Regions from separate parts of the Mesorhizobium sp. NPDC059054 genome, predicted to be linked through region 4. Evidence: riboswitches for the same ligand, from Rfam matches in the RefSeq annotation. Region 4 holds a riboswitch; each other region holds the start of a gene.
What was found. A riboswitch is a leader RNA that binds a small molecule or an ion and turns the genes downstream of it on or off. The one in region 4 is predicted to bind cobalamin.

Region 1: it holds a riboswitch for cobalamin, as region 4 does, so the genes downstream of both, ACFWXH_RS14190 (TonB-dependent receptor domain-containing protein) here and bluB (5,6-dimethylbenzimidazole synthase) in region 4, are expected to answer to the same signal.
Region 2: it holds a riboswitch for cobalamin, as region 4 does, so the genes downstream of both, ACFWXH_RS10860 (CbtB-domain containing protein) here and bluB (5,6-dimethylbenzimidazole synthase) in region 4, are expected to answer to the same signal.
Region 3: it holds a riboswitch for cobalamin, as region 4 does, so the genes downstream of both, ACFWXH_RS16875 (ABC transporter ATP-binding protein) here and bluB (5,6-dimethylbenzimidazole synthase) in region 4, are expected to answer to the same signal.

What each region holds. Positions count from the first base shown of each region.
Region 1 is NZ_JBHYHV010000003.1:152,648-160,227, reverse strand. Features, by position in the region: gene ACFWXH_RS14215 (invasion associated locus B family protein) at 1-498, shown strand, start outside; partial or broken gene ACFWXH_RS14210 (DUF6925 family protein) at 523-1,502, opposite strand; gene ACFWXH_RS14205 (ABC transporter ATP-binding protein) at 1,549-2,364, opposite strand; gene ACFWXH_RS14200 (FecCD family ABC transporter permease) at 2,361-3,362, opposite strand; gene ACFWXH_RS14195 (ABC transporter substrate-binding protein) at 3,359-4,270, opposite strand; gene ACFWXH_RS14190 (TonB-dependent receptor domain-containing protein) at 4,287-6,056, opposite strand; cobalamin riboswitch at 6,331-6,538, opposite strand; gene ACFWXH_RS14185 (PilZ domain-containing protein) at 6,691-6,984, opposite strand; gene ACFWXH_RS14180 (FkbM family methyltransferase) at 7,187-7,580, shown strand, end outside.
Region 2 is NZ_JBHYHV010000002.1:645,086-652,665, reverse strand. Features, by position in the region: gene ACFWXH_RS10895 (creatininase family protein) at 1-90, shown strand, start outside; gene ACFWXH_RS10890 (tyrosine phosphatase family protein) at 102-608, opposite strand; gene cobD (threonine-phosphate decarboxylase CobD) at 605-1,660, opposite strand; gene cbiB (adenosylcobinamide-phosphate synthase CbiB) at 1,659-2,621, shown strand; gene cobO (cob(I)yrinic acid a,c-diamide adenosyltransferase) at 2,728-3,342, opposite strand; gene cobU (bifunctional adenosylcobinamide kinase/adenosylcobinamide-phosphate guanylyltransferase) at 3,344-3,853, opposite strand; gene ACFWXH_RS10865 (CbtA family protein) at 3,846-4,619, opposite strand; gene ACFWXH_RS10860 (CbtB-domain containing protein) at 4,636-4,815, opposite strand; cobalamin riboswitch at 4,849-5,043, opposite strand; gene ACFWXH_RS10855 (MFS transporter) at 5,118-6,317, opposite strand; gene ACFWXH_RS10850 (DUF1624 domain-containing protein) at 6,555-7,544, shown strand; gene ACFWXH_RS10845 (methyltransferase family protein) at 7,541-7,580, shown strand, end outside.
Region 3 is NZ_JBHYHV010000003.1:723,831-731,410, reverse strand. Features, by position in the region: gene ACFWXH_RS16890 (DUF899 domain-containing protein) at 1-390, opposite strand, end outside; gene ACFWXH_RS16885 (FecCD family ABC transporter permease) at 554-1,567, opposite strand; gene ACFWXH_RS16880 (ABC transporter substrate-binding protein) at 1,570-2,496, opposite strand; gene ACFWXH_RS16875 (ABC transporter ATP-binding protein) at 2,644-3,432, opposite strand; cobalamin riboswitch at 3,595-3,800, opposite strand; gene zigA (zinc metallochaperone GTPase ZigA) at 3,953-5,170, opposite strand; gene ACFWXH_RS16865 (NAD(P)H-dependent oxidoreductase) at 5,398-6,006, opposite strand; gene ACFWXH_RS16860 (TetR/AcrR family transcriptional regulator) at 6,082-6,693, shown strand; gene ACFWXH_RS16855 (SDR family oxidoreductase) at 6,828-7,568, shown strand; gene ACFWXH_RS16850 (LysR family transcriptional regulator) at 7,522-7,580, opposite strand, start outside.
Region 4 is NZ_JBHYHV010000001.1:449,105-456,684, reverse strand. Features, by position in the region: gene ACFWXH_RS02195 (DUF2277 domain-containing protein) at 32-319, opposite strand; gene ACFWXH_RS02190 (exodeoxyribonuclease VII small subunit) at 483-734, opposite strand; gene ACFWXH_RS02185 (histone deacetylase family protein) at 738-1,664, opposite strand; cobalamin riboswitch at 1,880-2,067, shown strand; gene bluB (5,6-dimethylbenzimidazole synthase) at 2,112-2,828, shown strand; gene ACFWXH_RS02175 (TetR/AcrR family transcriptional regulator) at 2,835-3,446, opposite strand; gene ACFWXH_RS02170 (MFS transporter) at 3,604-4,824, shown strand; gene ACFWXH_RS02165 (MFS transporter) at 4,926-6,134, shown strand; gene ribB (3,4-dihydroxy-2-butanone-4-phosphate synthase) at 6,178-7,281, opposite strand; gene aroC (chorismate synthase) at 7,367-7,580, opposite strand, start outside.

The DNA of each region.
Region 1 (7,580 bases), on a different contig from region 4:
GCCTTGGCTGTCGTCACCTCATCCGGGTTTGCTCAGGAGGCAAAACCCGAAGTGAAAGCCGCCGAGGCCAAGCAACCAGAGGCGGCTTCCTGGGTCGTCAACTGCAGCAGCGGCGGTGCAACGACCGACCTCGAATGCCAGGTTTCGCAGAACCTGACCGAGGCCAAGACCGGTCAGCGCGTGCTGACGCTGACCGTGCGACGCCAAGAGGAAAAAGGTGAGCTCGTCCTGCTGCTGGCGCTGCCGCACGGTCTCTTCCTGCCTTCGGGAGTGTCCTATCAGATCGACGGTGGCGAGAAAGCGACGGCAGCTGTTCAGACCAGCGACCAGAACGGAGCCTATGCGGCGGTTCCGCTGTCACCTGCTCTGCTGGGAGGGCTGAAATCCGGCACCACGCTCAACATCGGCATGGAGGCCGTGACGCGCAAGCCCCTCACCATCCCCGTTCCCCTGAAGGGCTTTACCGCCGCGGTCGACAAGATGCAGGCGACGAAATAGCCGGTTGCACATTTGCAACCTGCATCAATGCCCGGGCGCTTCCTCCTCGACGCTGTCGGAAGTCTCCGGATCAAGCTGATCGAAGGTCATCTGCCAGGTGGTAACAATGCCGGCCCGCCTGAGGTCTGCGTTATGGGTGGCTAATCTCGCTTCCTGGCGCAGCGCTATGCGCGCTGCCGTCTTGGCGGCGCGGCTGACAGGCGGCGTCCAGCTTTGCGGCGCCACGCCGGCGTTGAGCGCCGTACTGACCGCCTGTTTTGCCATGCGCGCTTCCGCGGTCCCGTAACGGGTCAGCAGGCTCTGGAATGCGTCGTGCAGGTCGACGTCGAAGGGCTGGTCCTCGCCCATCGGACCGATCACCGGATTGCCCGGGTGCAGGAAGGCAAGCGGCAGCAGGCCCTGCGGTATCGGCGTGTTGGCCGAATGGGTGGGCCGCTGGCGAGCAGCTTGGGCAAAAGGTGCGTATGGGGTCCGGCCGGCGAAACGCCGCCGGTGTCCGGGCCGCCGATCTTCTGGTAAACCTCGACACGACCCAGCGCGGTCAGTGCCACGCGATGTGGATGCGCGGCCATGATGGCAACGGTCGCGCCATTGCCGGGCTCGAAAAGCGAACGGCCGAGATTGGCGCGCAATTCACCCAGCAGTTTCGGATCGCTGGTGCGGATGCAGAAATCGCATTGCGGCAGGCCGAGACCCATGTCGAACAGGATGCCGGTGCGGTCGATGCCGCGGATGGCATCGTCATCCGGGCCGACCTCGGTCAGCACCTTGTGCTCGTCTCGCCGCGCACGCGCTTCCGGCAGGCATAGCGCAACCGCGTGGCTCCAGCGGTGGCGCTTCGGGCTCAGCGTTTCATATGCGACAGCTGTCGCCCCGGCGAGGCGGCGGCGCTCCAGCCGGATAGCGCCACGACGGGTTGCGCGGGTCAGGTCGAGCGGCTCGTCGATCACCGGCTGCTCGGCTGCGTCCTGGTGGAATTCAGCGATGGCGCCGAAGGAGCCCATGCTCCAGCCCGACCGCCAGTCACCAAGGTGTTTCTGCAGCAGCGGCTCAAGTTCGGTCATGGTTGTCTTCCGGTTTGTCTTGGGTAGGAGATGCGATCAGGTCCAGCGGCTGGATGACGGGACGCCCGGCCGCGGTGCCGAAATAGGCATCGACGCCGTAGACGCTGCCAAGACTTTCCACTGTCAGCACGGTGTCGGGTGGCCCGTCTGCGACAATCCGGCCCTGGTCGATCAGAATGAGCCTGCTGCACCAGCGTGCTGCCAGGCCAAGGTCGTGCAGCGAAGCGACGACGCTGCGGCCCTGTTTCGCCAGGCTGGCAAACAGGCGCATCAACGTGATCTGGTGCGACGGATCGAGGCCCGCCGTCGGCTCGTCGGCCAGGAGCAAGGGTGTTTCCTGAGCAAGCGCGCGCGCAATCAGCACGCGCGCCTTCTCACCGCCCGAAAGGTCGGTGGCGGCACGGTCGCGGAAAGCGTCGACCTCCATGCGTCGCATCGCCTGTTCGACTGCGGTGTGATCGGCCGACGACGCCGCGGCGAAACCCGGCCGATGCGGCGTGCGTCCAAGCGCGACGACGGCTTCGACCGGGATCGCCCAGGCGATTTCGTGCTCCTGCGCGACGTAGGCGATGTTGCTCGCCCGCTCACGCGCACTGATCATGGCTGCATCGCGTCCGGCGATCGAAATTCCGCCTTGTGATGCCACGAGGCCGAGGGCCGCCTTCAGCAAGGTCGACTTTCCGGCACCGTTCGGTCCGATCAACCCGACGAACTCGCTAGGACCGATGGTGAAGGACACATCGCTCAGCACGCGCCGCCGGCCGAGCGAGGCCGAAAGGTTGGAAACGGCAAGCAGGCTCATGCCAGCCTCCGCCGTTCGCGATAGACGAGCCACAGGAAGAACGGTGCGCCGACGATCGCCGTCAGCACGCCGAGCTTCAGATCCCGGCCGGGTGCGATGAGGCGCACCAGTATGTCGGCGGCCAGCACCACCGCGGCACCACCGAGCGCCGAGGCCGGCAACAGCCGCGATGGTCTCGCGCCGACCAATGGCCTGAGCAGATGCGGCACCACGAGCCCGACGAAGCCGATGGCGCCGGCGACGGCGGTTGCGGCACCCACCGAGGCAGCGGTGCCGAGCACGGCCAGTTGTTGCACGCGGCGCATATCGATGCCCATCGAGGCGGCGGTGTCGGCCCCCAGCGTCAGCGCATCGAGCGCGCGGCCGAGCATCAGCAGAAGCACCCAGCCGACAAGCATGAAGGGGGCGGCCAGCCATACATGCGTCATCGAACGGTCGGTCAACGAGCCGAGCATCCAGAACATGATCTCGAGCGCGGCAAAGGGATTGGGCGACAGGTTGAGCGCCAGCGAGGTCATGGCTCCGGCAAGGCTGGAGACGGCGACACCGGCAAGGATGATGGTGAGTGTGTTGCCGCGCCGCCCGGCAAGCGCCTGCACGACGAGCACGGCAATCATCGCTGCCAGCAGAGCCGACAACGGCAGCGCCAATGGGAAGGCGATCGTCAGGCCGCTGTAGATGGCAAGCACGGCGCCAAGCGACGCCGAGGCGCTGACGCCGATCAGGCCGGGCTCAGCCAGCGGATTGCGCAGATAGCCTTGCAGCGCGGCACCCGACAGGCCGAGTGTCGCGCCGATCATCAGCCCGAGCAACGCGCGTGGCAGGCGAATCTCACGCATGATCAGCGCGATGGCGTCCGCCTTGCCGGAGAACAGCGCCTTGATACTGTCGCCGAAAGCGATCGCCGCTGGGCCAATGGTCAGCGACAGCACGAAGAGCACGGCAACCAATAGGCTGAGCACGGCGAGCAGGGCGCGATAGCGGGCTGTGTCGGTCACGGTTGCGTGCCTCCTGTCTGGCCGCTTACTGAGTGATTGGTGGCCGCGTCGGTCAGCATCTCCACCGCTGTGGCCGTAAAGGGTGCGCCGCAGATGGTATATTTAGCGGGCACGGAAACGCGCCCGGTTTCTTGGGCGAGTGTCCTGTAGGCAGGATGGACGAAGGTCTGCTGCGCCAGGGCCGGCGTCGCGTAGCGCGCCTCGCTGTCGACCAGCATGTCCGGCTTGGCCATCACAAGCAGCTCGAGCGGCAATTGCTGGGTGCCGGACAGGCCGAGTTTCGTGGCCAGATTGGTCAGCCCGGATGCAGCCACCACGGCATCGACCAGCGTGCCGGCACCTGATGTATAGGAATTGGCGTAGTAGGTCGCGATGGTGATGTTGTGATGGGGCTTTGCCTTCGCCTCGGCAAGCTTGCGGTCGAGCTCGGCCACCAGAGTGTCTGCGCGCTCCCGCCGATCGAGGATATCGCCCATGCGTCTCAGGCTTGCTCGCACGTCGTCAAATGAGTTTTCAGGCTGGAATTCTTCGACGCGAATGCCGAGTTGCCTGAGCAGGCCGACGGTCGCACGTGTCGTATAGCTGCCGGCAAGGACGAGGTCCGGCTGCATCAGGAAGATCTCTTCTGCCTGGCCATGATTGACCGCGAAGCGCCGAGCCTCCTCGGCCAGCACCGATGTTGACGGATCGGTAGCGAGATAGGAGACGGAATGGAGCTGGTCGTCCCCGGCAATCAGCATCGCCATCTGGTCGGTGCAGACATTCATGGAGACCACGCGCTTCGGCGTTTCTGCCGCCGTTGCGCTGCCGGGCGCCAGACACACGGCCGCCAGGGTGATGAACAGCCAGGAGCAACCGGGCTTCTTGAAAGCCCCGTCGCTCGATCTTGCTGCCCTGGTTTCCTGCATTGCCATCTCCCGGTCCTCAGAATGTCCGGGTGAAGCTCAGATTGAAAGTGCGGCCGGGCGCGCGATAGTCGGCGACCGTCGAATAGTCCGCGTCGAACAGGTTCTCGACGGCGAACTTCACCTGCGATGCGGCGTCCAGCGCATAAAGTGCAGTGAAATCCACCGTGACATAGTCGGGCAGCTTTACCGTGTTGGCGGCATTGGCATAACGTGCCGCGCCGTAAAGCACGCGTGTCGTCAGGTCCAATTGCTCGGTCGGACTATAGGTCACTTCCGCCGCAGCCTTGAGGCGATCGCGATAGGGGATGTATTTGCCGGTGTCCTGGTTGAGCGGTTCGCGGATATCGACGCTCACCTTGCCGCTCCATTCTGTGCTGAAGCGATGCGCAAGGACTGCCTCGAAACCGGTGATGCGCGCCTTGGCCACGTTGAAGGGCAGGTAGGTCGGCGGATTGGAGGCGATCGCGTCGGTCAGCCAGGTTTGATAGAAGGCGACATCGAGATTGGTGTCGGCGCCCGCCTGCCAGCTCAGCCCGACCTCATAGGACTTGGACTTCTCCGGCTTGAGATTTGGATTGGAGTAGTTCGGATAATAAAGTTCGTTGAAACTCGGCGCCCGGAAGCCGGTGGTATAGGATGAGCGCAGTGTGAGGTCAGGCAGGATCTCGTAGCTTGCGCCGACATTGTAGGTGGTGGCGCCGCCGAACTGTCCATTGTGGTCGTAGCGAATGCCGCTGTCGACGGTGAGTGCCTCGTAGGAAAGCGAATACTGGCTGAACACCGCCGTCAGCGTGCGCGCCGTCACGTCGAAATCGACGGTCGAATCGACCTGCTCGCGATAGATTTCAGCGCCGCCGGTCAGCACATGTGAAACGGCGCCGGTGTCGAAGTTCTTTTGTGTCGAAGCAAAGAGACCGTAGCGGCTGGAATTGAAGCGGTCGTCGCCGACGATGCCATCGCGGAAATTGCGTGAGCGATCGACCGAACTCGACAGTTCGACAGTCGAGGACCAGTCCGCGGAGTGTTTGATCTCGGTGCCGAGTTTGCCGGCAAAGCTTGTCGTGTCGACCTCGTCGGCGAGCGGAAAGGAGGCGTCATACTGGCCGCGGCTGCGGGCGATCAAGGCATCGCCATAGATCCGGCCCCAGTCGAACTGCCTGGACAGCGAGGCATTGATCGAGCCGAGCAGGAAACCGTCATCGTCCGGCTCGTGACCGAAAGCGGTTGGCAGCGTGAAGTCGTAGCCGCGCGTGCCGATCAGGCTGCCGCCGAGCGAATAGTCGACGCCGCTTGCGCTCTGGCCCCGCACATTGCCGGACAAGGTGCCGCCCCACGGATGGCTGACGCCGGCCGTGACCGAGCCGCAGCTGTTGCGGCCGTCGGCGCAGGGGCCGCCCTGTTTGGTGATGATGTTGACGCCGCCGCCCATGGCGTCGGAGCCGTATTGCGCGGAATGCGCACCCTTGGCGATCTCGATGCGCTCGATCGAATCGAGCGGGATGTTGCCGAGCGAGGCTGTACCGGTGGTGACGGAGCTTGCCCTCACGCCGTTGACCAGCACCAGCGTCTGGCTGGCCGACATGCCGCGCAGGTAGAGATTGGTCGAAGCGCCCTGGCCGCCATAGGAAACGATCGAAACGCCGGTATAGGATTTGAGCAGAGACGGCAGGTCTGGCGCGGCCGAATGTTCGATGCTCTGGCGATCGATCACCGTCACCGATGAGGTCGAGCGCGCCAGAGTGGTCGCGCGCCTGAGCGGTGTCGTGATCACGATGCGATCGAGCATCGTGGCGTTGCCGGGAATGCTGTCGTCTTGAGCGACAACATGGCTTATGAAAGCCAGCGTGACAGCGCCGGCAAGCAATGGAGTTTTCTTCACTTCCGTCCCCAAAAGGATCAACGGCGCAACAGCGCCGCGAGGTTCATTTCGAACCGCAGACGGACTTGGCTGGGGGCAGGTTGGCGGACAGTCGCATCTCACCCCTGGCCGTTCCGGCATGCGGCAACACTTCACGTGTCACCGCCACGGACGACCGCGCCTGACCACCCCTCGTGATCAAGCATGGGTGACTGGAACAGGCAGGTCTCCTGACTTCCGTGTCATCGCCCTTTTCCGCCTTCCCGGTCGCGCGAGGCGGCCAGTGGCATCGTGGAAGAAGGCTCAACGGTTACAGTTGCGGGGGCAGTCGCGGCTTTGACCGATTGCTCGGCCGCACCGTGTTCCCTTTTCATCCGCCTTCCGGCGGAACCAATTCCGAATCCGAAGCTAACCACAGCAGTGCGCAGCGTCAACCAAGGCCTCTTGAGATTCGCCCGATGTCCGCAAACGGCAACTTGCTCCCCGGAAGGGCTCTCAGCATGCCTTGGTCAGGACAAGCGAAAGCACGGCAAGAATGGAGCACCGTAACGAATGGTCAGGCTCAGCCGTAGTGGAAGCGGGGCTTCGGTCCCGTACCGGTGAACTGCACGCCGACACGGTCGTTGCGGCGCCAGCGCACCAGGGCCTCGTAGGCAACACCGTCGACAGGCACATAAAGGCTGAACCGTTCGGGAATGATGGCATCGGCGGCCACCTTGAGTTCGGCGCCGCCGGTATGCTGGTTGCGCACGACGCAGGCGATTTCCGAATTGTGGATGCTGGTGATGATCGTCGCCCCTTTGAGCACCCGTTGCCGGTGCTCGCGTTCGCGATGGTTCGCTTCCTGCTCGGACATGGCGATGGACTCACGCTGCAGTCCAAATAGTTTAGGGAGGGCGCAGGTAACCATCAATGCCGTCATGGACGGTGTAGGCGATTTGACGCGAGTGATGGCTAACCGTCCGTCAAGATCCACGCGATCCTGAGCCGTCTGCGAAAGCTGTTGAGCTTCGACAAGCTTGGTGCGATTGAAGGGCAGGTACTGGCGAGGGCCTGTCGTGAAACTCAGGGATGTGCTTGCCGCGCTTGGCTTTCGCAAAGGCCCGAAAACCTATGGTTACACCATAAAAGAGTTCGAACTGACGAACAGGGAGTTGGTGCGGTTTGCCGTTTGGCTGCATCCCAAATGCAGTGCGCCGGATATCGGTCAGGGCGCGATCGACGAATTGAGAAAATATCTTTCGCCGGGCGATGCCGTCATCGATATCGGCGCGCATGTCGGCGACACGAGCGTGCTTTATGCGCTGGCCGTCGGGTCGGGCGGCAAGGTCTTTGCCGTGGAGCCCAACCGATACCTCTGGCCGGTTCTGGAGGCCAATGCCTCGCTAAACCGGCAGGCGGCGCCGATCGAGATCATGCATTTTGCCGCGACCGGGCAGCCGACAAAGCTGG
Region 2 (7,580 bases), on a different contig from region 4:
GGCCGATTGACCGCCGAGCATCAGGCCGACGGATTCATCGCACTGCTGAAGGACGTGCGTGAGGCGAAATTGAGCGATTGGGTTCTGTGAGGCCGAGCACTTCACTCGATCTCAAGCTCGAACGGCACGCCCTCGTAAGCATCGGCACCGCGACCGATCGAAGCAATGGCCGCGACCATGCGGCCATCGCGGCCGAGGATGTGGTCTGCCACCGCGACAAGGCGTGGATTGGGTGTGGCCGAAGGCGAAAGCCAACGCAATGTCTTCGCCAGCTCCATCTCGTCACGCTTGGGAGCGAGAGCAGCCGCGATGATGTAGGCCGAAGCCGTCGAACGGCTGATGCCAGCATAGCAATTGACCACCAGCGGTCGCGACCGGTCCCAGTCATGCGCGAAGCCAAGCAAAGCGCGCACATGCTCCTCGCCGGGCAAGGTCATGCCTTCCTGCGCCTCTGCGATATCGTGCATGACCAGATGCAGATGGTTCTCCGGCCGGATGGCAAAGGGGCGCACCATATCGGTGCCTGCCGCCAGCAAGGACAGCAGCCGCTCAGCACCGGCACGATCGACAGTGGCTTCGACCTTGGAGAGCGGACAGACGATGATCATGCGCGGATCCTGTTTTGGGAACCATCATCCTTCGCGGCCCAGCCTGCAAGAGCGGCGTCCAGCCGTTGCCACTCCTCTTCCGAACCAGGCAGACCGGAACGCAGCGTGCCGGGACGTTCCGCGAAATGGCGCAGCAGGATACCCTCCCGCCCGAGCGCGTTGAACAGGCCTGACGCGTTGCCGAAGTCCAGATAGCGGAACAATGAAGTGCCGCCAGCCACCGGCACGCCTCGGCCGGCAAACAATGCATCGAGCCGGGCGGCGTCCTTCGTCAATTGCCGCCGCATCGCCTCTTGCCACGCGATGTCGCCAAGCGCGCGGATGCCGTACTCCAGTGTCGGCCCCGCCACGGCCCAGGGGCCAAGCTGGCTGTTGAGCTGTGCGGCCGTCGCGCGCTCCGTCAGCGTGAAGCCGAGCCGCACGCCGGCAAGCCCGAAGAACTTGCCGAAGGAACGCAGGACCACCAACCCGCCATGCCCGGCGTCGGCAGCGAGACTCGCCTCGCGCGGGCCGACATCCATGAAGGCTTCGTCGACCACGAGCAGACCACCCTTTGCCTTCATGCGATCTGCAAGGTTAAGCAGCCGCTCGCGCGAAACGACGCGCCCGTCCGGATTGTTGGGATTGACCACGATGGCGAGGTCCGCCTCGGCCAGCGCATCGAAATCCGTCGTTTCGGAAACGACGTGGCCGGCAATGGCGGCTGCCCGGGCGTGTTCGGCATAGGTTGGCGACAGCACCAGCGCGCGGCCTGCCCTCACCAGCGAGGCGACCCGCGGCAAGAGTATCTGGGTGCCCGGCGCCGCGACCACGTTCCCGGCCGACTGCGCGCCATAGGCAGCCGCAGCAACCGCCAGCAATTCGGAAAGCCGTGCTGCTTCCGGCAGCCGGGTGAAGGCGGTGGCGGGCGGATCGAAAAGTGGATAGGAGTGCGGATTGATCCCGGTCGAGAGATCGACGAACGGTTCCGGTGCGTCAGGAAACAGTGCCCGCGCCCGGCCAAGACTTCCGCCGTGATCAACTGCCGCAATTGCCTCGCCTGGAAGCCGCATGTCCGCCCTGACCGCCTTTCTATCGCTGCTGATCGAAGCTCGGCTCGGCTATCCGGACCGGCTGTTTCGCGCCATCGGCCATCCGGTGACGTGGATCGGCGCCCTGATATCCTGTCTCGATCGCGGGCTCAACCGCGCCGCCGACAGCGACGCGGCGCGTCGCATGGCCGGCCTGTTTGCGCTGCTGGTCATCGTTGTCGTGCCCGCAACGATCGCTCGGCTCGCCGAATCGGCCCTGCTTGCCCTGCCGCTCGGCATTGTTGCCGTCGCACTGCTCGGAAGCTCGCTTCTGTCGCAGAAGAGCCTCGCCAGCCATGTCGAAGCAGTGGCTGACGCCCTCGACAGCGGCGGTCTCGTTGCCGGGCGTAAGGCGGTCTCGATGATCGTCGGCCGCGACCCGGAAAAACTCGATGAAGCCGCTGTCGGGCGTGCCGCCATCGAGAGCCTGGCCGAGAATTTCTCGGACGGCATCGTCGCCCCCGCCTTCTGGCTTGGCGTCGGCGGATTGGCCGGTGGTGCCGCCTACAAGGCCGCCAACACCGCCGATTCCATGATCGGCCACCGCACCGAGCGCCACGAGGCTTTCGGCTGGGCAGCGGCGCGCTTCGACGACCTCATCAATCTGCCCGCCTCGCGCCTGACCGGCCTGCTGATCGTCGCCGCCGCGTTTTTCGTCAAGGGCGCTGATCCGGCCGAGTCCTGGCGCGCCATGCGGCGCGACGCCCGTTTTCATCGCTCGCCCAATGCCGGCTGGCCGGAGGCCGCGATGGCCGGCGCTCTGGGCCTGGCGCTTGCCGGCCCACGTTCCTACGGCGGTGTCCTGGTGGAAGGCCGCTACATGGGAGAAGGCGGCCGCGTCGGCGTCACCAGCGCCGATATCCGCCAGGCGCTGAGGCTTTACTGGACCGCTGACATGCTGCTCATCGTACTGCTCGGCGCGATCGCGCTGATGATCTGGTAGCCTTTAGAGCGCCGCGCGTCCGTTCGGACGCGCAAAGGACGCTCTAACACTTTTAAGCTGCACATCGTGCTTTCCGAAAATCGATTCCGATTTTCGGGCCGATGCGCTAAAATTCTATTCCCTGCTGCGCTTTCACGCCGGCGGAAAAATGATGCTTGGTCGCCCCCATCTCGGTGACGAGATCGGCAGCTTCGGTGAGCGCCGGCTTGGCATTGCGACCGGTAACGACGACATGCAGATCATCGCGCCGCCCCTTCAGCACAGTCACGACACGGTCGATATCCAGATAATCATAGCGCAGCGCGATGTTGAGTTCGTCCAGCACCAGCAGGCTGATTGAAGGGTCTGCCATCAGCTCTTCCACCTTGACCCAGGCAGCTTCGGCAGCGGCGATGTCTCGCTTCAGGTCCTGTGTTTCCCAGGTGAAGCCTTCGCCCATTGAATACCACACCAGTTGATCGCCGAAGGCCTTGAAAGCGTCCTTCTCGCCGGTATGCCACTTGCCCTTTATGAACTGCACGACACCGACACGCCGGCCGTAGCCCAGCATGCGCAGCGCCAGTCCGAAGGCCGCCGTGGTCTTACCCTTGCCAGGCCCGGTATTGACGATGAGCAGCCCTTTCTCGATCGTCTTTTGCGCCACCTCGGCATCCTGCACCGCCTTGCGCTTGGCCATCTTGGCACGATGGCGCTCGGCTTCGCTCTCATTGATTCCGGTCATGTCATTTCACCTTGAGCGGCAGGCCGGCAACGGTCAGCACCACACTGTCGGCGACCGCTGCGACCTGCTGGTTGAGACGCCCGGCGGCGTCACGGAAGCGGCGTGCCAGCGCATTGTCCGGCACGATGCCAAGGCCGACCTCATTGGACACCACGAACCACGGGCCGCGTGGTTTCGACAGTGCGGCCTTCAGCTTCGCGCATTCGGCCTCCACGTCATGCTCAGCCAGCATGTGATTGGTGAGCCAGAGCGTGAGGCAATCGACCAGCACCGGACGCCCTTTGGGCAAGCGCTCCAACGCCCCGACGAGGTCGAGTGGCGCATCCACCGTTTCCCAGCCTTCGCCACGCCGAGCACGATGATGCGCGATGCGTTCGCGCATCTCATCGTCATAAGCTTGGGCGGTCGCGATATAGGTCCACGGCGCCGGCAGCGCCGTAACCAGCTTTTCGGCATGCGCGCTCTTGCCCGAGCGCGCACCGCCGATAACCAAGGTCAGGCGATCAGGCAAAGCTGTCGCGAAGGCTCGCCGACTGCCCGGTGAAACGACCGCGCACGACGCCGACGACAACGCCCAGCACAACCCAGAACACCAGGTTGGTCAGCGTGACCGCCACGACGAACTGGTGATGCAGTCCTTCCGGGATCGGCGTGTCATAGCTCTCCGGCTGCGGCGCGCCCACGACATGCGGCGCGACAATCAGCACGATGGCGAGCACCGTCAGCGGCAATGAGCGGCGGAAGGCGATCAACGCCAGACCGATGGCCGTGGCAGCGACGGTGGAAATCCACCAGACCTGCCGGGGCAGCAGTTCGGCAGCCGGCATCGCCGGCAGCTCCGGCGGCAGGCCGAGACCCGGTGCCAGCGTAAAGACTGCAAAGCCGGCAAGCCCCCAGAACACACCCTGGCGCCAATTGCCGATGCCGCCGGCGAATTCCGAGAACGCAACAAGGATCAACGCGAAACCGATGCCGGTGACGACGTTGGAGAGCACGTTGAAGGAGAAGCGTTCGACGCCATCGGCAGGCGCCCAGCCTTCCTCTTCCTCGGCCGGAGCGGCGGTAGGAGCCGGCGCCGAGCTCATCGCATTGGTGCCGGCATCGGCTGCGGGTGCCGCAGGCGCGGCCGCATGTTCGTGGCCGCCCGCGGCCTGCTCATAGACTTCCGCCTTCAGGATCAGCGGAACGGTTGCGTAGGCCTGCAGGCAAGCGAGAACAATGCCGGCCAATAGACCCGCGATCGCCGCGACGAACACGACGTTGCGAAAAACAGACATGACGGGTTCCCCCTGGTTAGTGGCAGGGGAACGCCATCGAGTGGCGCGCGTCGTGGGCAGCGTTGTGGACGGCTTCGATATGCGAGAAGCCAGTGAAGCCGATGACGAAAATGCCGAGCAGACCGGCAAGTGCCAGCTGCAGGAAACGCGACTGCGAGGAGGCCGAGGCGCCGAGAGAAACGGAAGCGGTATTCATGGTCTGTCCTTTCGCCCTCCACCCGAGGGCATTACCGTCATTGCTGTCGCCGGCAGGTCTCCTGGCTTGCGGATCAGCGCCCTTCCCCACCTTCCCGAGGCAAACCTCAGTGGCATTGGAGAGGACTACCGCTCACAGTTGCGGGGGCAGCCACGGCTTCGGATGGATTTCCCCTTCCCCACCGTATTCCCTCTTGGTCCCGAAGGGACCGACGACAGGCGGACTATAGAAAGAATCGCAGCGTCCGGCAAACCAAATTCCGCCATCTACGGATGCGGAAGCGTCATTGCGGCAGGCGGTCGTTACATCGACTTTGGCAGATATCGCCAGGTGACAAGCGCACAGACGGCAGCAAGGCAGCCCAGTGTGGCGAAAACGGATCCCAACCCGAAGAACGTCAGCACCACGGAATAGACCAGCGGCGGCGTCAGTTCCGAGAAGTCGAGATAGGTGCGATAGACCGCAGCCATCTGCGACCGCTCATAGGCACGCACCGATCGCATGAAGGCGGTGGAGCCGATGGCGTCGAGCGCGATGGTGAACAGGGCACCGACCAGCAGCAGCCCGGCGGTGGCGAGCGGAATGAGTTCGCCAATGGCGCCAGCCAACCAGAGCGATATCGCCATCCCGATGAAGGCAAGCGTCATCACGTTGCGCGCGCCATAACGCTTGCCTGCCCTGCCCCAGTAAATCGCTGCGAACAGAAGAGCGTTGCCGGCCGAGACCAGCAAGCCGCCGGCGAGTTCGCCCTGGCCGGTAATGACCATGAACAGCGGGCCGTAGACGAAGAAGGTGGTCCAGTAGCAGGACCGGCCGAAGGCGATGAGCCAGGCGAGCCTCAACCTCGGCTGGCTGACGAAGCGCCCGATATTGGCGAACGGATTGATGGGTCGGCTTTTGCCGGGCACGATCATCGGATTGTCGCCCAACCGGTAGTACCAGAACAGCGCAAGCAGACAGAGCGCGAAGACGGCAACCGCTCCGTGCGCGGCATAGATGCCGTAGCGCGTATAGAGGAAGATGCCGAGCGTGGGCCCGCTCGTCCAGGCGATCATCGACCACGCCATGCGCAAGGATTCGGCCTGCATCAGGTCGGTCTTGCGGATATGGTCCATGATGTAGAGGTTGAGCGTGATCGACAGCGCGCTCGCCCCCATCACCCGGCAGAGCATGCCGATGATCTGGCCCGGCAGCGAATGGGTGACGAAGAAGAGCGAGCCGATGGCAAGCAGCAGCGCGCCAGCCGTGTAAACCCATCTGCGCGCGAAGCGATGGATGAGCATCGGCATGAACAGCGTGACCGACAGGCCCAGCAGCGACACGATCGTATAGAGGATCGAGACCGTCTGCTCGTTCTTCAGGATCTCATAGGCCTGGATCGGGATAACTGAGGCGACCGTGGCGCGCGCGCAGGATTCGATGGCATAGAGCGAGGCGAAGGTGCGCGCGTCCGCCGGCTGCACAGCCGGTAGCCAGATCGGATGGCGGACGTGCGTGGACATGAATTCCCAGACTAGCGACTCGCAACGGAAATCTGCGTCGCTGACGGCCGAATCGGTAGCAGGAAACCGACGCACTCATGCCGGAATGCGAAGCCGGCCAACGGGTTTTGAGGGCTGGTACAACGGCGCCAGCGATTTTCTTCCTTTTGAAAGAAGATGCAGTGCATCTCCCGCCCACTCTCGCTTCGCCCGCATCCATGCTAGGCATGGCACGGTTGCAATTTCGAATCCTGCCGCATGAGCCTTGAACAGCAGATTTCCTCCTCCCGACGCATTGCGCTGATCGACGTCTTGCGTGGCATCGCGCTTCTGGCAATGGCCAGCTACCACTTCACCTGGGACCTCGGATTCTTCGGTTACACGAGCCTGGGACTGACCGCGCACGGCCCCTGGAAGCTCTATGCACGCTGTATCGCCTCGAGCTTCCTCTTCCTGGTCGGTGTCTCGCTTGTACTCGCGCATGGCGAGCGCATCCGCTGGCGGGGCTTCTGGATCCGCTTCGCCATGGTGGCGGTGGCGGCGGCTGCGATCTCTGTGGCGACCTATTTCGCCACACCCGAAAGCTTCATCTTCTTCGGCATCCTGCATCAGATCGCGCTGGCCAGCGTGCTCGGCCTTCTGTTCCTGCGCCTGCCTGCGCTGCTGACGCTGGTCGCCGCCGCGCTGGTGGTCGCGGCTCCCTTCTATCTGCGCTCGCCCTTTTTCGATCATCCTGCACTTTTATGGGTCGGCCTCTCCTCGGCCGACCCGCGCTCGAACGACTACGTCCCGCTGTTTCCCTGGTTCGGTGCGGTAATGATCGGCATCGGCGTGGCCAAACTGGCCAAGGCGGCCGGCTTGTTCGAACGACTGGCGACCATTTCACTCAGCCAGACATTTCAGCGTCCCCTCACCTTCATCGGCCGCCACAGCCTGGCCTTCTACCTGATCCACCAGCCCGTGTTGATCGGTTGCGTATGGCTGTTTGCGCAAGCGTGGCCCGCCCCGGCACAAGATCAGAAGCTCGGCTTCACCAATACCTGCCAGGCATCGTGCCAGGACAGCCGCGACGCCGCCTTCTGCGTGCGCTATTGTGGATGCATGCTCACCGCGGTCGAAAAGGACGGGCTGCTGACCGGCATCATGAGGGGCGACCAGTCGGCTTCGGCCAGGACCCGCCTCAGCGATCTCATCAGCACCTGCACGGTTCAGACCGAGGACGCCATGAGCCCGGGGGAACCGCAATGACCGATGCCGTACGCCTGCCCTTTCCGCTACCGCCCG
Region 3 (7,580 bases), on a different contig from region 4:
TGGCGCGCGTGACGCGAAGACCAGTGTCGTATCGCGCGCATTGAGATGGGATACATGGGCGACCTGGTCGGCCACCATGGAGCAGCCCCGACAGGCGTGCTCTGGCCAGCCATATACGCCGGGCTCGAAGAAGGCACGGTAGATGATCAGCTGGCGGCGACCGTCGAACAGGTCAAGAAGGCTCGCCCGGCCGTTCGGGGTCTCGAACACATAATCCTTGGTCACTTCTACCCAAGGCATACGGCGGCGCTCGGCAGCCAGCGCATCGCGGGCATGCGTATGGGCCTTTTCCTTCACGAGCAGTTGCTGGCGCGCCTGTTCCCACGCCTCGGGCGTAACCACCGGCGGCTTGTGCATGGCGGCCAGGATATCGTCGCGTTTATCGGTCATGAGTTCTGTTCTCCTCTTCCGGGCGAAGTCTCGCGCCTCGAGGTCGAAGCGCGATGACCTTCGCGGTTCATCGCTTACTGTCGTCGGACAGTGTGGCTTCGGAAGCCGAACAGTGTGAGTAACAAGTGTGGCGCTATTCCGGATCGACGGAATAGGCCCCGGCTCAGAACCGTTTGCGCAGCAGGGTGGCCACCACGAACAAGGCGCCGATCGAGCTGGTGATGATGCCGATCGGCAGTTCCTGTGGCGGCAGCAGCGTGCGCGCCAGAAGATCGCTGGCAAGCAGCAGCACAGCGCCAAAGACAGCGCAGACGATGGCCAGCCGCAGATGCAGCGGGCCGGCGAAGCGGCGCGCGACATGCGGGATCATCAGTCCCACGAAACCGATGACGCCGGCGACGGAAACCAGGATTGCTGTCGCGAGCGCCGCGGCAAGGAATGTCAGTGTCCGGAAGCGCGCCACCGGAACGCCGAGGCTTTCGGCGGTGGTTTCGCCAGCCAGGAACGCGTCGAGCCAGCGATGATAGCGCAGCGTGAAGGCAAGGATGACGGCGGCGCCGGCGAGGGCCAGGCCGATATTGCCCCAGCGGGCGAGACCCAGCCCGCCCATGGTCCAGAACAGCACCGAATGGGCTGCTCGCTGATCTCCGGCAAAAACCAGATAGTTGGTCAGCGCCGTGAACAGGAAAGATACGGCAAGGCCGGCAAGGATCAGCCGCTCGGGTCCCTGGCCGCGAATGCGGGCGACGAGCAGAAGCACCACGACGGCGGAGAGGATGCCGCCGACAAACGCTGCGATCGGAAGCGTCCATACGCCAAGACGGTCGCCGAAAACCGTGATGACTGAAACCGCGCCGGCGGCAGCGCCCGAGGAAAGGCCGAACAGAAATGGATCGGCGAGATCGTTGCGCGTCACTGTCTGCAGAAGCGCGCCGACGACGGCAAGGCCGGCGCCGACGCAGATGGCGAGAATGGCGCGGGGTAGCCTGAGGTCGACGATGATCTTCTCCACCGGCGCTGTAACGCTCCCGGCGTCCAAGCCGACGGCATGCGCAAGCGCTGCGATCACGTCGCCGAGCGCAATGACGGTCGAGCCATAGGCGATGGACAGCAGCGCCAGCAACACGACGAGCGCCAGACCCGTGCCGATGGCCAGACCGTACGACCCGCTGGGCACGTTCAGAAAGCCTCTGGGTGCATTGCCTTCGCGATCTTGTCGATGGCTTCTATGTTGGCCGGGCCAGGCGTCAATTCCGCGTAGCGAAGAGCAACGAAACGCTCGTTCTTCACCGCATCCGTTTCTTTCATCGCCGGGTGCTGCTTGAGGAAGTTCAGCAGTTTCCGGTAGCCCGCCTCGTCCTGGTAGTCGAGCAGGATCAGGAATTCCGGGTTTCTGGTCGCAACCGTTTCCCAATCGGTATTGCCCCAATTGGTTTCCAGGTCGTCCATGATGTTCTTGCCGCCCGCCGCTTCGATCATCGCACTCGGGATCGCGAATTTGCCCGCCGTGAAGGGTTTGTCCTCGCCGGAATCATAGAGGAACACGCGTGTGCCGCTGCGGGCGCCGACCTTGGCGGTGATGGCGGCGAGCCTTTCCTTCCATCCGGCGACAAGGGTGTTGGCCTCGGTCTCCTTGCCGAAGATCTTGCCGAGTTTCTCGACGTCGCCGAACAGGAGATCCATCGAAGCTGCTGGCCGGTTCTTGTCGAGATGGACGCAGCTCTCGCTGAGCACCAGCGTCTTGATGCCGTGCGGAGCCAGAATGTCGGGCGTCACGTCGCCACCGGGTTTCATGCCGTAATACCAACCGGCAAAGAAGAAGTCGGGCTCGACCGCCAGCAGGTTCTCCAGTGTCGGATATTTCGGTGCAAGTTCCGGGATCGAGCCCTGCGCTTTCTTGAACGCGTCATCCACCTTGTACCAGCCGGTGATGCCGGTCAGGCCGACGATCTCGGGTTGTAAGCCCAGCGCGAAGGCCATTTCCGACATGTTGAGATCGTTGATCACCGCACGTTTCGGTGCGGCGTCGAAGGTCAGCGGAATGCCGCAGCTCTCGACAGTGACCGGGAAGGCAAAGGCAGTTGATGAAAGAAGCGTGGCGGCCAAGCAGGTTCCGCAAAAGCGTCTCACGCTTTTACGATAGGAACCTGCGACAAAATAAAAAGTCAAGCTGACGAAGCGTTGGCGAAGCCACGCAAGTCTGCTTGGGCAAAGGGCGAGGCGTTTCATGGCGGCTCCGTTGGGGAAATTGATTCAGCGGGAGAGGCGGATCGGAACGTCGAAGACCGTCAGTTCGCGGTCCTGCTCGTCCGGGTGAGGAAGTCTCAGCACATCGATGGCAAAGACCTCGCGCACCAGCGCCGCCGTCAGCGTCTCACGCGGGGTGCCGAGCGCGACGAGGCGCGCCTTGCTCATCACCGCGACATGAGTGGCGAAGGGCGCAACCAGCGGCAGATCGTGCAGCACCGTGACGACAGCGATGCCCAGCCTGGCGACGAATTCGAGCAATTCGCCGCGAGCGCGGGGGTCGAGATGGTTTGTCGGCTCATCGAGAAATAGCACATGCGGCTGCTGCGCGATCGCGCGTGCCAGCTGCGCACGCTGGCGCTCACCGCCAGAAAGCGAACCCATGCGACGCTCCCGCATGGCGAGCAGGCCGGTTCGCTCCAGCGCGTCGAGCACCACATCGCGGTCGTCGCTGCGGCGACGAAGCCCTCTGTGCGGGATGCGGCCAAGTCCGACATAGTCGCTGACGGCAAGCTGTACATCAGGCTGGTCGGATTGGCCGACCACGGCGATACGGCGTGCCCGCTCTGCTGTCGGCAGCCGGTCGAGCGATTCGCCGTCGAGGCTGACCAGGCCGCTGCTTGGCTTGAGCATGCCGCACAGCATGCGCAGCAGCGTCGACTTGCCGGCGCCGTTCGGACCGATGATGGCAAGCCTTTCGCCGGCGCGGACATCAAGGCTGACGTCTTCGACGAGCGTGACGCCTGTTTCGGGCCGACAGCAAAGGCCGCGCGCTTGCAGGACAACGCCGCTCACGAAAGAACCCTCCGCGGGCGCGGCAGGCAGTCTAGGTGCGACGCATCATAGCGGCGAAAAACGGCAAAACCTTCCAACCGATCCCTCATTCGATCAGGTGCGGAAGGATGGCCAAAATGACGGCAGGGCCGCCCTTGTAGCGTCCTCCCGGCACACCCCGTCCGGTCAACTCGCTGCGATGGCAGGTCTCCTGGCTCGCGGATCGTTGCGCTGTCCTGCCTTCCCGGCGCTTGGCCAGTGGCGTCTTCGGACTTTGCTACCGCTTACAGTTGCGGGGGCAGCCACGGTCTTGGTTCTTGCGAACTTCACCGTATTCCCTTTTCACCCCGAACCTTTCGATTCGGAGCACCATCGCCGCGAACCCTATTGTGACCGCCATCGCCTGGCAATGGCGATTCTTTGCCGAGGACCTGGCTCGTCGCGGTGTGCCGCTCGGCCGGCGGGACGTAGCGGGCAAGCCGCGGATGGCAGTCGCAGGCATGATGGCGCCCCTTGAACAGGGCGAGCAAGGATTTGACGATCATGCCGCTTGCCCGCTCCAGCTCGGAAACGGGTCGTGCAGGTCACGCCACAGTTCCGGTGCGAAGACGGGCTCATCCACCAGGCAGGCATCCAGTTCGGCGCGAATGCGGTTTTCGTTCATCGGATCGCAGCCGATGAAGACCAGTTCCTGCCGGCGGTCGCCCCACATCGGATCGAGATAGGGTTCCATCGCCTCTTGCCATGACGGGTTGTCGGGCCAACGGTTGCGGGGAACCGCTGCCCACCAGAGCCCGCGCCTGCCGGTCCGCACCAGCGCGCCGGCCTGGCTCAATTCGCCGACGTGGTTTGGACGCGTGGCCAGCCAGAAGAAACCCTTGGCGCGCACCACTCCTGGCCAAGGCTGGCCGATGAACCTCTTCAACCTTGCCGGATCGAAAGGGCGACGTTCGCGATAGACGAAGGAACGGATGCCGTATTCCTCGGTTTCGGGAACGTGATCCTTGAAGCCATTCAGTTCCTTGAACCAGAGCGGATGTTGTTCGGCCTTCTCGAAATCGAATCGTCCAGTGTCGAGCACCTTGTCGAGCGGCACGCGGCCGAAATCCGTTTCGATGAGCTCAACCTGCGGGTTGAGCGAGCGTATGATCCTGCGTGCCAGATCGAGATCTTCTGCGGGCGTGTCCGAAACCTTGTTGAGCACGATGACATCGGCAAACTCGATCTGCTCGACCAGAAGATCGACGAGCACGCGCTCGTCGGACGTGCCCAGCGCTTCACCGCGGTCGCGCAGGAAATCCGATGAGGAATAGTTCCGCAGCAGGTTCGCGGCATCGACAACCGTCACCATGGTGTCGAGGCGGGAGACATCGGAGAGGCTGGCGCCGGCCTCGTCACGGAATTCGAAAGTCGAGGCGACGGGCAGCGGCTCCGAAATGCCTGTCGATTCGATCAGCAGGTAGTCGAACCTGTCCTGTACGGCGAGACGACGCACTTCAGCCAACAGATCGTCGCGCAGTGTGCAGCAGATGCAGCCATTGGTCATCTCGACCAGCTGTTCATCGGTGCGCGACAGGTTGGCGCCGCCGTCGCGCACCAGCGCGGCGTCGATGTTGACCTCACTCATATCGTTGACGATGACAGCGACCCGGCGGCCGTCGCGATTGTGCAGGATGTGGTTGAGAAGCGTGGTCTTGCCGGCGCCGAGAAAGCCGGAAAGGACGGTTACGGGAAGACGCCTTCGATTGTGCGTGGGCATGACTGTTTTCCAGAGGCTTTGGTGGGGACGAACCCGGGCGTGGTTCGTCTTGAGGAGGAGTGACCAAATTCGTGGAAGGTCACTGCTGAATTGTTACGTTGTAACATAACATAGCCGGAAGGCAAGCAGCATGTGTTCGAGGAGAGCAACGGTTCCGTTCAGCAGGGTTGTCGATGTTGGCTGCCGCATGGGAGCTTCCTCCTGAAGATCCCATGCGGCGAAGAATTCTACGCCGCGGCGCGCTGCTGTTTCAGGAACAGCCTGCAGCCGATGGCGCGAGCCTGGGCAGGAAGTTGCGCGGGATCCTGCGCTTCCGGAAAGAGCAGCAGTTCGGAGGTGACCACTCTGGCGCCGCAGTAGTCGAATATGCCGTGGTCGATCTGGGTCTTCATGGCACCGAAATAACCGTGCCTGGCATAGGTGCGCTGACTGGCGCCGCCGATCGCCACCAGATGTACGTTCAGCCGTTGCAGCTTCTTCGTCAGCTTGCCACCCGGCGGCTCGTCGTAAGCCCAGCCATTCATGAACACGCGATCGATCCAGCCCTTGAGCAGCCCGGGCATCGACCACCAATAGACCGGATAGACCAGCACCAGTGTGTCCGCGCGATCGATACGCGCCTGCTCAGCCGCGACATCGTTGGCAGCCGGCGCTTGGCCTTGAAAGGTGGCGATGTCGGATTTGTTGAAGTTCGGATCGAAACCCTCGGCAGCCAGATCGGCGATTTCAAAACTGTTGCCGGGCCCGGAAGCGGCGACGCCCTCGCCGACACTGTTGGCAATCACGTGGGTGAGCGAATTGGGATCGGGATGCGCGACGACGATGAGCGCGTGCATGACAAGGCTCCTGGGATGTTGCAGCGAAGGATTTAGGCTTATATACTTTTAGTAAGTTACTTTTGGTATATAGTGATGTCAAGCGATCGCGTGAAAAATCCATCTGCGCCTCCACGCCGCCAGCGTCTGTTGCGGGAAGAGCGGCATCGGCAGCTTCTCGATGTGGCCTGGCGCATTGCGCGCGAGGAAGGCACAGAGGCGCTGACGCTTGGTTGGCTTGCGGAGCAGGCGGCGGTGACCAAGCCAGTGGTCTACGATCACTTCGCTACGCGCTCGGCTCTGCTGGCGGCGCTCTATCAGGAGTTCGACGCGCGCCAGAACCAGGTGATCGATGCCGCTCTGGCAGCGAGCGAACCCACGCTCGACGGACGCGCCTCGGTGATCGCTTCCTCCTATGTCGACTGCGTGCTGGAGCAGGGTCGCGAGATCCCCGGCGTGGTTGCAGCCCTTGTCGGCTCGCCGGAGCTGGCGACCATGAAGCGCGAACACGAGGCGGTGTTCCTGGAAAAATGCCGGGAAGCGCTGACACCTTTTTCGCGTGGGATTACCACTGCGCGCCTGTGCGGCATGCTGGGAGCGGCCGCCGGTCTGTCCGCTGCTGCAGCCTCCGGCGAAATCACCGCGCGCGAAGCCAGCGACGAACTGTATCAGACGATCCGGGCCATGGTGGCGCGCAGCGTCGGCTGAACGCTTTCGCCTAATGTTATCATCGGAGTTTCCGATGGAGACATTCGTATCTTCCCGTTTCCCTTTGCGCGCTCTGGCGCAGACAACTCCGCGCCAGAGCCACTCCATTGGTCGGTGGCCGCAATGGAGATTTCATGAACACACCAACTGTAAGCATCGCCGAGCACGTCCTTGTCGTGGGCGGCAGCTCCGGCATGGGATTGGCGCTCACAACGCAGCTTCTGTCGGAGGGAGCCGAGGTAACGATTGCAGGGCGATCAAGAGCGAAATTGGACGAGGCAAAGAGCAGCCTCGGCAATCCACCCGCCTTGCGCACCGCAGTCGCTGATATCGCCCGGGAAGATGAGGTCAGCCGGCTCTTTGCCCATACCGGTCGACTGGATCACATCGTTTCAACTGCCGCCGACATCGGTGCTTCCTACCGCCTGCTGCCGGAACTCGATATCGCGGAAGCGCGCAAGGTGGTCGATTCGAAGTTCTTCGGGCCGCTACTGCTGGCCAAGCATGGCGTGCCGATGTTGTCCAAAAAGGGCTCGATCACCTTCACGTCAGGCATCAATGCCTATCGCCCGGCGGCGCGCGGTTCGGTGACCGCGGCGATGAACGGCGCGCTTGCCTCGCTGGTGCGCGCGCTTGCCGTCGAGCTTGGCCCGATCCGGGTCAACGCCGTATCGCCGGGCTGGGTCGACACGCCGATCTGGCTGCACGTCGCCGGCGATGCCAAGGCGGCGACGCTGGATGCCATGGCCGCTCGCCTGCCGGTGGGTCGCATCGGCCGGCCGGAGGACATCGCCGATGCGATCCGCTTCCTGATGCGAAACGGCTTCGTCACGGGGACGGTGCTGCACGCTGAGGGAGGGCATCGCCTGATTTGAATTTTTGGCGCG
Region 4 (7,580 bases):
CGGCACGCCTGGCCGATCAGCTCTCACAAGACTATTGGGTAGCTACCGGCTTGGGTCCAAACCGCAGGGCCGATTTGGCGCGAGCTTTTGCCGCCACCTCCTCGCGGTTGCGTGGCGGCTGAGTGGTTTCGAGCGCGACAAGCAGGTCATGCGCGGCATGGGCGATGGTGCGCACCGCGTGGTCGAAAACGTCCTTGTTACGCATGGAGGGCTTGTTGGAGCCACTGATCTTGCGCACGAACTGCAGCGCCGCCTCATGAATTTCGGCATCCGTCGCCGACGGTTCGAAGTTGAAGAGCGGCTTGATGTTGCGACACATGGATATTTCTCCCGTTTGGTATGTCCGGCTTTGTCCCTCGTTCCGGTTGGAGCAATTCCAGGAAAGGTGCGTAGCAGTTTACCGTCCTGAATTGCGCGAAAACAAAAGTTAGAGCGTTTCCGCGTTTCGGAAAACCGGAAACGCTCCAGGGGCCTCGCGGCCCTTATTCCCCATCCAGTGGTTCGGTGGCGACCGGCTTGCCGTCGCGGGCGAGCCTGATCTTTTCCACCTTGTCCTCGGCCGCCTTGAGCAGGCGGTCGCAATGCGCTTTCAGCGCCTCGCCGCGCTCGTAAATACGGATCGACTGGTCGAGCGGCACGTCGCCGCGCTCCAGGTCATCGACGATCTTCTCCAGCGCGTCCAACGCTTGTTCGAAGCTCATCGCCTTGACGTCTTCGTTCGCTTCCTCAGCCATGGCTCATCCTTTCATCAGGCGGCCGACATGCGCTGCGACCGAAAATGCCAATCCGTGCAGGTCGTAACCGCCTTCCAGCAGGCTGACCAGCCTGTTTGAACTATGGCGGCGGGCGCGATCCATCAACTGCCCGGTCGCCCAGTCGAAATCGTCCTCGACAAGATTGATCTCGGCCAGCGGATCGCGGTGGTGCGCATCAAAGCCGGCCGAGATGATGATCAGGTCTGGCGCGAAAGAATCAATCGCCGGCAGCACACGTGTGTTGAACGCCTCGCGAAAGATGTCGCTGCCTGTCGCCGGGGCCAGCGGCGCGTTGACGATGTTGCCGGCACCGGTCTCGCTTTTGGCGCCCGTGCCCGGATAAAGCGGCATCTGGTGCGTGGAACAATAGAGCACCGATGGATCGTCCCAGAAGATGTCCTGCGTACCGTTGCCGTGATGCACATCCCAGTCGACGATGGCGACACGCTCGGCGCCGTGCCTCTCCTGCGCGTAGCGTGCGGCTATGGCCGCCGTGTTGAACAGGCAAAACCCCATGGCCGTGGTTTTCTCGGCGTGATGCCCCGGCGGGCGTGCCGCCACGAAGACGTTGTCGGCCTGGCCGGCAAAGACATCGTCGACAGCCACATTGGCCGCGCCGATGGCGGTCAGCGCCGCTTGCCAGCTTTTTGGGCTCGCTACCGTGTCGGAATCGATGACGGCAATGCCGTCTTTCGGGATTGCCTTGCGCACGCGCTCGACGAAATCCTTCGGGTGACAATAGAGAATGGTCGCTTCGTCGCCCATCGGCGCCTCGCGCCGATCGAGAGCGACGAAGGCCTCGTCATCCAGAACCCGCTCGATGGCACGCAGCCTGTCCGGCCGCTCCGGATGGCCGGCGGGCGTGATGTGTTCCAGGAAAATCGGATGCGTGTAAAGGCGGGTCGTCATGGAGCCACCTTATCAGCAATGGCGATGATGGCCACGCGACAAGCATTGGAGCATTTCCGTTTTTCACGGAAATACGGAAACGCTCCAATTTTTTGTTTTAACGCAATTCCGGACGCAAAACCGCTGCGCACTTTTGCTGGAATTGCGCCAGCCTGTTGGGGAAAAGACGGCATCCGACGTCGGGATCAGGGCTGCCTTTGCTCTCGAACCGGGCTATGTTCGCCGCACTGTCAGGTGCCTGCCACGAGGCGGGAGAATCGGGAACACGGTGAAAATCCGTGGCGTGCCCAACGCTGTAAGGGGGACCGCTCGGCAAGAGCCACTGTCCGCAAGTAGGACGGGAAGGCGCCGGCAAGCGGGATGAGCCCAAGCCAGAAGACCGGCCAGGCAGGAATGGTCATCCGCATGGACGGGCGGAGATGCTGTTTCGATCGCAAGGGGAACGCGATGGACGCCGTCCGCAACCATACCTGCCATGCCTTCGGCGACTTTGAACGCGAAGCCATTTACCGCGCCATCTTCACGCGCCGCGACGTACGCAGCCATTTCCAGCCAGATCCGATAGACGACGCGGTGCTTGCCCGCCTGCTTACTGCTGCGCACCACGCCCCATCGGTCGGTTTCATGCAGCCCTGGAACTTCATCGTCATTCGGGATCAGGCACGACGCGAAGCCGTGCGTGACCTTTTCCTGACTGCCCGATCCCAGGAACTGCCTCATATCGCAGAGGAACGGCAGGCTCTCTACCGTAAGCTCAGGCTGGAGGGCATCTGCGAAAGCGCGCTCAACCTATGCATCACCTGCGATCGGCGGCGCAGCGAAGGCTCGCCGCTCGGCCGGTGGCACAACCCACAGATGGATCTCTTCAGCACGGTCTGCGCCGTACAGAATTTCTGGCTCGCCGCGCGGGCCGAAGGGATCGGAGTTGGCTGGGTGAGCATCCTCGACGCCGACGCGCTCAAACAGTTGCTCGGCATTCCCGATCATGTCGTGCCCGTCGCCTATCTTTGCGTCGGCCATGTCTCGGAATTCGCAGCAGGGCCAGATCTCGAACGCAAAGGCTGGGCATCACGCCTGCCGCTCTCAGACCTCATCATGAGCGAGACCTATTCTGGCGTCGGCGAAGATGCCCTCAAAGCTGCGGCCAGTGCCAGCCAAGGGTAAAAGAGTTCAGGCGGAAACCTTGTCGTCCGCCAGCAAGCCTTCCATGAGCGCGCGGAAGGCCTTGATCGCCTTGATAGAGGTCGCGCCAGGATCGTCGGAATTGGCAACCCACTGCGCGGCATAGAGCGAGGCACCGCTGATCAGCCGAGCCATGGCTTCCGGATCCATCTCGCGGACAACCCCCTCCTCTTTCAAGGCAGCAAGGTTCCTTGTTAGGGACGAGATACAGTTATTGGCATTGGGCCAAAGCGCCGGGTCGCCGAGTACAGCCGGGCCGTCGCGCAGGACGATGCGCTGGACTTCCGGGTCCAGCGCCATTTCCACATAGCCGATGTTCTCGTCCAGGAAGCCTTGCCAGCGTGTCTTGGCTTTGGCCGAGATGGCATTGAGGCGCGTGCACATCTCAGTGTCGATCTGGGCGACGACGGCCTCGAACAGCCCCTTCTTGTCGCCGAAATGGTGATAAAGAGCGCCCCGCGTCAGCCCTGCCTCCGCGGTGAAATCATCCATCGACGCGTTCGCATAACCGACCGTCGCAAACGCCCGGCGCGCAGCCGCGATCAGCTTTGCCCGCGTTTCGGCAATCATCTCGCTACGAGGTTTGTGGGCAGTCCTCATCGTTTTTTCCTTTTGCCGCTTCGCTTTCTACATACGTCGCGTATATTTTTTTACATACGCGCCGTATATTAATTGACATACGAGACGTATGCAATTATCTCATTCGCATACGCCACGTATGTAAGTGGCGCACCCTCAAATTTCCAGGAGTGCTCCCATGCGCAATCCTTATGGTGAAATCTTCAGAGTCCCCGGAGCCAAGGGCTTCGCCGCCGCGGCCTTCATTGCCCGGCTGCCTATCGCCATGGCGCCCATCGGCATTGTCGCGATGCTCTCCCAGGCACGCGGCGAATATTGGCTGGCGGGTGCGGTATCAGCCACCTTCGCCTTGACCAACGCTTTTGCCGCCCCGCAAATCTCGCGATGGATCGACCGGCTCGGTCAGACCGCCGTGGCGGCTCCCACGACGATCATCTCCGTCATCGCCTTCATCGCCCTGCTCGCAGCCACCCACTATGACTGGCCGAGCTGGACGCTGTTCGCTTCGGCATTCCTGGCGGCCGCAATGCCCAGCGTGCCGGCCATGGTGCGGGCGCGCTGGACGGAAAAGTTCCGCGATCGTCCGGAACTCAACACGGCCTTCGCTTTCGAGTCGGTTGCCGACGAACTGGTCTATATCGCCGGCGCCTCGCTTTCGGTGGGCCTCAGCGTGGCTCTCTTCCCGGAAGCCGGTATGCTGGCCAGCACGCTTCTCCTGGCCCTCGGCATGGCCGCTTTCATCTTGCAGCGGTCCAGTGAGCCCAAAATACGTCAGCCAGAACACGGCAGCGGCGGCTCGGCGATCATGCTGCGTCCCGTCCAGATCATAACGCTGGCGCTTATCTTCGTCGGCGCGATCTTCGCCACAGCCGAGGTAAGCTCGGTGGCCATCACCAAGGAACTCGGCCAGCCGACCGCTGCCAGCCTGGTCATCGGCGTCTATGCCGCCGGTTCCTTCATCGTCGGCCTCATCGTCGGCGCGTTGAACCTCCAGGCTCCGAAACAGCGGCTGCTCGCCCTTTCGATCGCCATCGTTGCCTTGACCACTCTGCCGTTGCTCGTCGCCAACACCGTTCCGCTGCTGGCGCTCGCTGTCTTCGTCAGCGGCGTGGCGATCTCGCCCACCTTCATCATGGCCTTCGGCCTGATCGAGCGGCGCGTGCCCGAAGCCATGCTGACCGAAGGCATCACCTGGGTGATGACTGGCATCGGCATCGGCATGGCGTTGGGTGCATTCGTGGCGGGCTGGGTGGTCGACAACTATGGCGCGCAGAACGGTTTCTGGGTCTCCGTGGCGGCTGGCACGATCGCCTTCGTGATCGTGCTTCTCGGCCAGAAGACACTCGCCGGCGAGACGGAAAGCGAATTATCGCAAGCTGCCCCGCAAGCAGCGGAGTGACATTCGCCGAGACCTAGGACAACGACCCAAACAGGACCAACGAGCCGCCTTCTCAGGCGGCTCGACTGCCTTTGAAATCTCAACTATTCCCGGTGACGACCATGCGTAATCCGTACAGCGAAATTTTCCAGGCGCCCGGCGCCAAGGCGTTTTCCGCGGCCGGCTTCGTTGCCCGCTTTCCGCTCTCCATGATCACGCTCGGCATCGTGACGATGCTGTCCGAAACACATGGCGAATACTGGCTTGCTGGCGCGGTCTCGGCCACCTTCGCGCTGGCAAGCGGCTTGATCGCGCCGCAGGTGTCGCGGCTAGTCGACCGGCACGGCCAGCGCCGTGTTCTTGTGCCCGCGACGCTGATCGCGGTTTCGGCACTGATCAGCCTGATGGTGGCAACCCATTTGAAGGCGCCCAACTGGACGCTGTTCCTTTTCGCGATCCTCAGCGGCGCGATACCGAGCTTCAGTTCCTTCGTCAGGGCACGATGGACCGAGCTTTACCGTGGCACCTCGAAGCTGCACACGGCGTTTGCCTTTGAGTCCGTGGTCGACGAAGTCATGTTCATGGTCGGTCCGATCCTCGCGATCGGCCTGAGCGTCACCATCTTCCCCGAAGCCGGGCCATTGGCCGCCACGATCTTTCTTCTTGTCGGCAGCCTGCTGTTTGCTGCCCAGAGATCCACCGAGCCACCGATCCATGCGCGGGAGAACAACGGCGGTCGCTCCGTCATCCGCCTCGGTTCGCTGCAGATCATCGTGCTGACCCTGGCGTCCATCGGCGCGATCTTCGGCACAGCGGAAGTGGCTGCAGTCGCCTTCGCGGAAGCCCAAGGCAACAAAGCGGCCGCAAGCCTTACCCTGTCGGCCTATGCGGCCGGCTCACTCGTTGCCGGCCTGGCCTTCGGCATGTTGAAGCTCAAGCTGCCACTTGCCCGGCAATTGCTCGTCACGATAGCGCTGGCGGCCCTCACCACTTTGCCGCTGCTCATCGTGGGCAGCATCCCCATGCTTTCACTGGTGTTTTTCGTCGCGGGCGTGGCCGTTTCGCCGACCATCATCACCTCGATGGCGCTGGTTGAAAAACTCGTACCGTCCTCCAAGCTCACCGAAGGCATGACCTGGGCGATCACCGGCATCGGTATCGGCATGGCCGCAGGTTCAGCGGCCGCAGGCTGGGTGATCGACGCCTACGGTCCGACCAGCGGCTTCCTGGTTTCGATCACGGCTGGCATTGTCGCCTTGATTGTCGCATTGGCCGGTCAGCGCAACCTGCAACATTCTGTGCACGACACGACCGCCCCGGTTTTGGCTTGAGCGGCTTCATCGAAACGGACGCGATATGGCGCCCTGTTGCCGATCAGAGAATTTCCGTCCTGGCGATGCGGATGCCGAAGCCTTCCAGGCCGACATAATGCCGCTCGCGCGAAGCAATCAGATTGATCGATGAAATGCCGAGATCCTTGAGTATCTGCGCGCCAAGTCCGATCTCGCGCCATTCGTTCTCGCGCCGGCGCGCTTCCTCGTGGTCCTCGCGCTCTGCGCCTGCCTGCCGGTTGCGGCCACCATGGCTACCGACGCCGGTGGATCCCTCGCGCAGATAAACGATGACCCCGCGCTTGCGCTCTCCGAGCGCCTTCATGATGTCGGCAAGAACTGTGTGCGTGCCGAAGACGTCCGTCGTGACATCTTCCAGATGCAGGCGCACCGGCACTTCCTCGCCGTCACGAATGTCGCCGTAGACGATTGCAAGATGATGCATCGCTTCCCAGGGCAGCGAATAAGCGATCGCGGTTGCCTTGCCCCCAGGCGTGTCGATGTCCGAGCAGGCGACGCGCTCGACCAACGTTTCCTTGCGCTGGCGGTAGGCAATGAGATCGGCCACCGAGACCTGCTTCAGCCCATGCTCCTCGGCGAAGGCTGCCACTTCAGGCCCGCGCTTGACGGTGCCATCGTCATTGACCAGTTCGGAAATGACCCCGACCGGCGGCAGGCCGGCCAATTTGCACAGATCGACCGCGGCTTCCGTATGGCCGGAGCGCATCAGCACGCCGCCTTCCCGTGCGATCAGCGGAAAGATGTGGCCGGGACGCACGAAATCGCTGCCTGCGACGTTGCCATTGGCCAGGTTACGCACGGTAAGCGTGCGATCCTCTGCGGAAATGCCGGTCGTCGTGCCATGCTTGAAGTCGACGCTGACCGTGAAGGCGGTCGTATGGGCGGAATCGTTGTCGGCCACCATCGGCGCCAGATTGAGCCGCTTGGCTTCCTCTCGCGGCATCGGCGTGCAGACGATGCCGGAGGTGTGGCGCACGATGAAAGCCATCTTCTCCGGCGTACAGTGAACGGCCGCGACGATCAGGTCACCCTCATTCTCGCGACCGTCATCGTCCATGACGACAACGATCTCGCCGCGCTCGAAGGCGCGCAAGGCTTCGACAATTCTCTTCTGATCGTAAGGCATGGGGCTCTTTCGGTAGCGAATAGTGAGTAGCGAATAGTGAGTAGTGTTTTTTCACTCTATTCGCTACTCACTACTCGCTATTCACTCATCTTCCCGTTTGGCCCCGATGGCGCAGATAGTGGTCGGCAATGGCACAGGCTACCATCGCTTCGCCGATCGGCACGGCACGGATGCCGACACAGGGGTCGTGGCGGCCCTTGGTGACGACATCGACGTCCTTGCCGTCGCGATCGATGGATTTGCGCGGATTGAGGATCGACGAGGTCGGCTTGACGGCGAAACGTGCGATGACCGGCTGA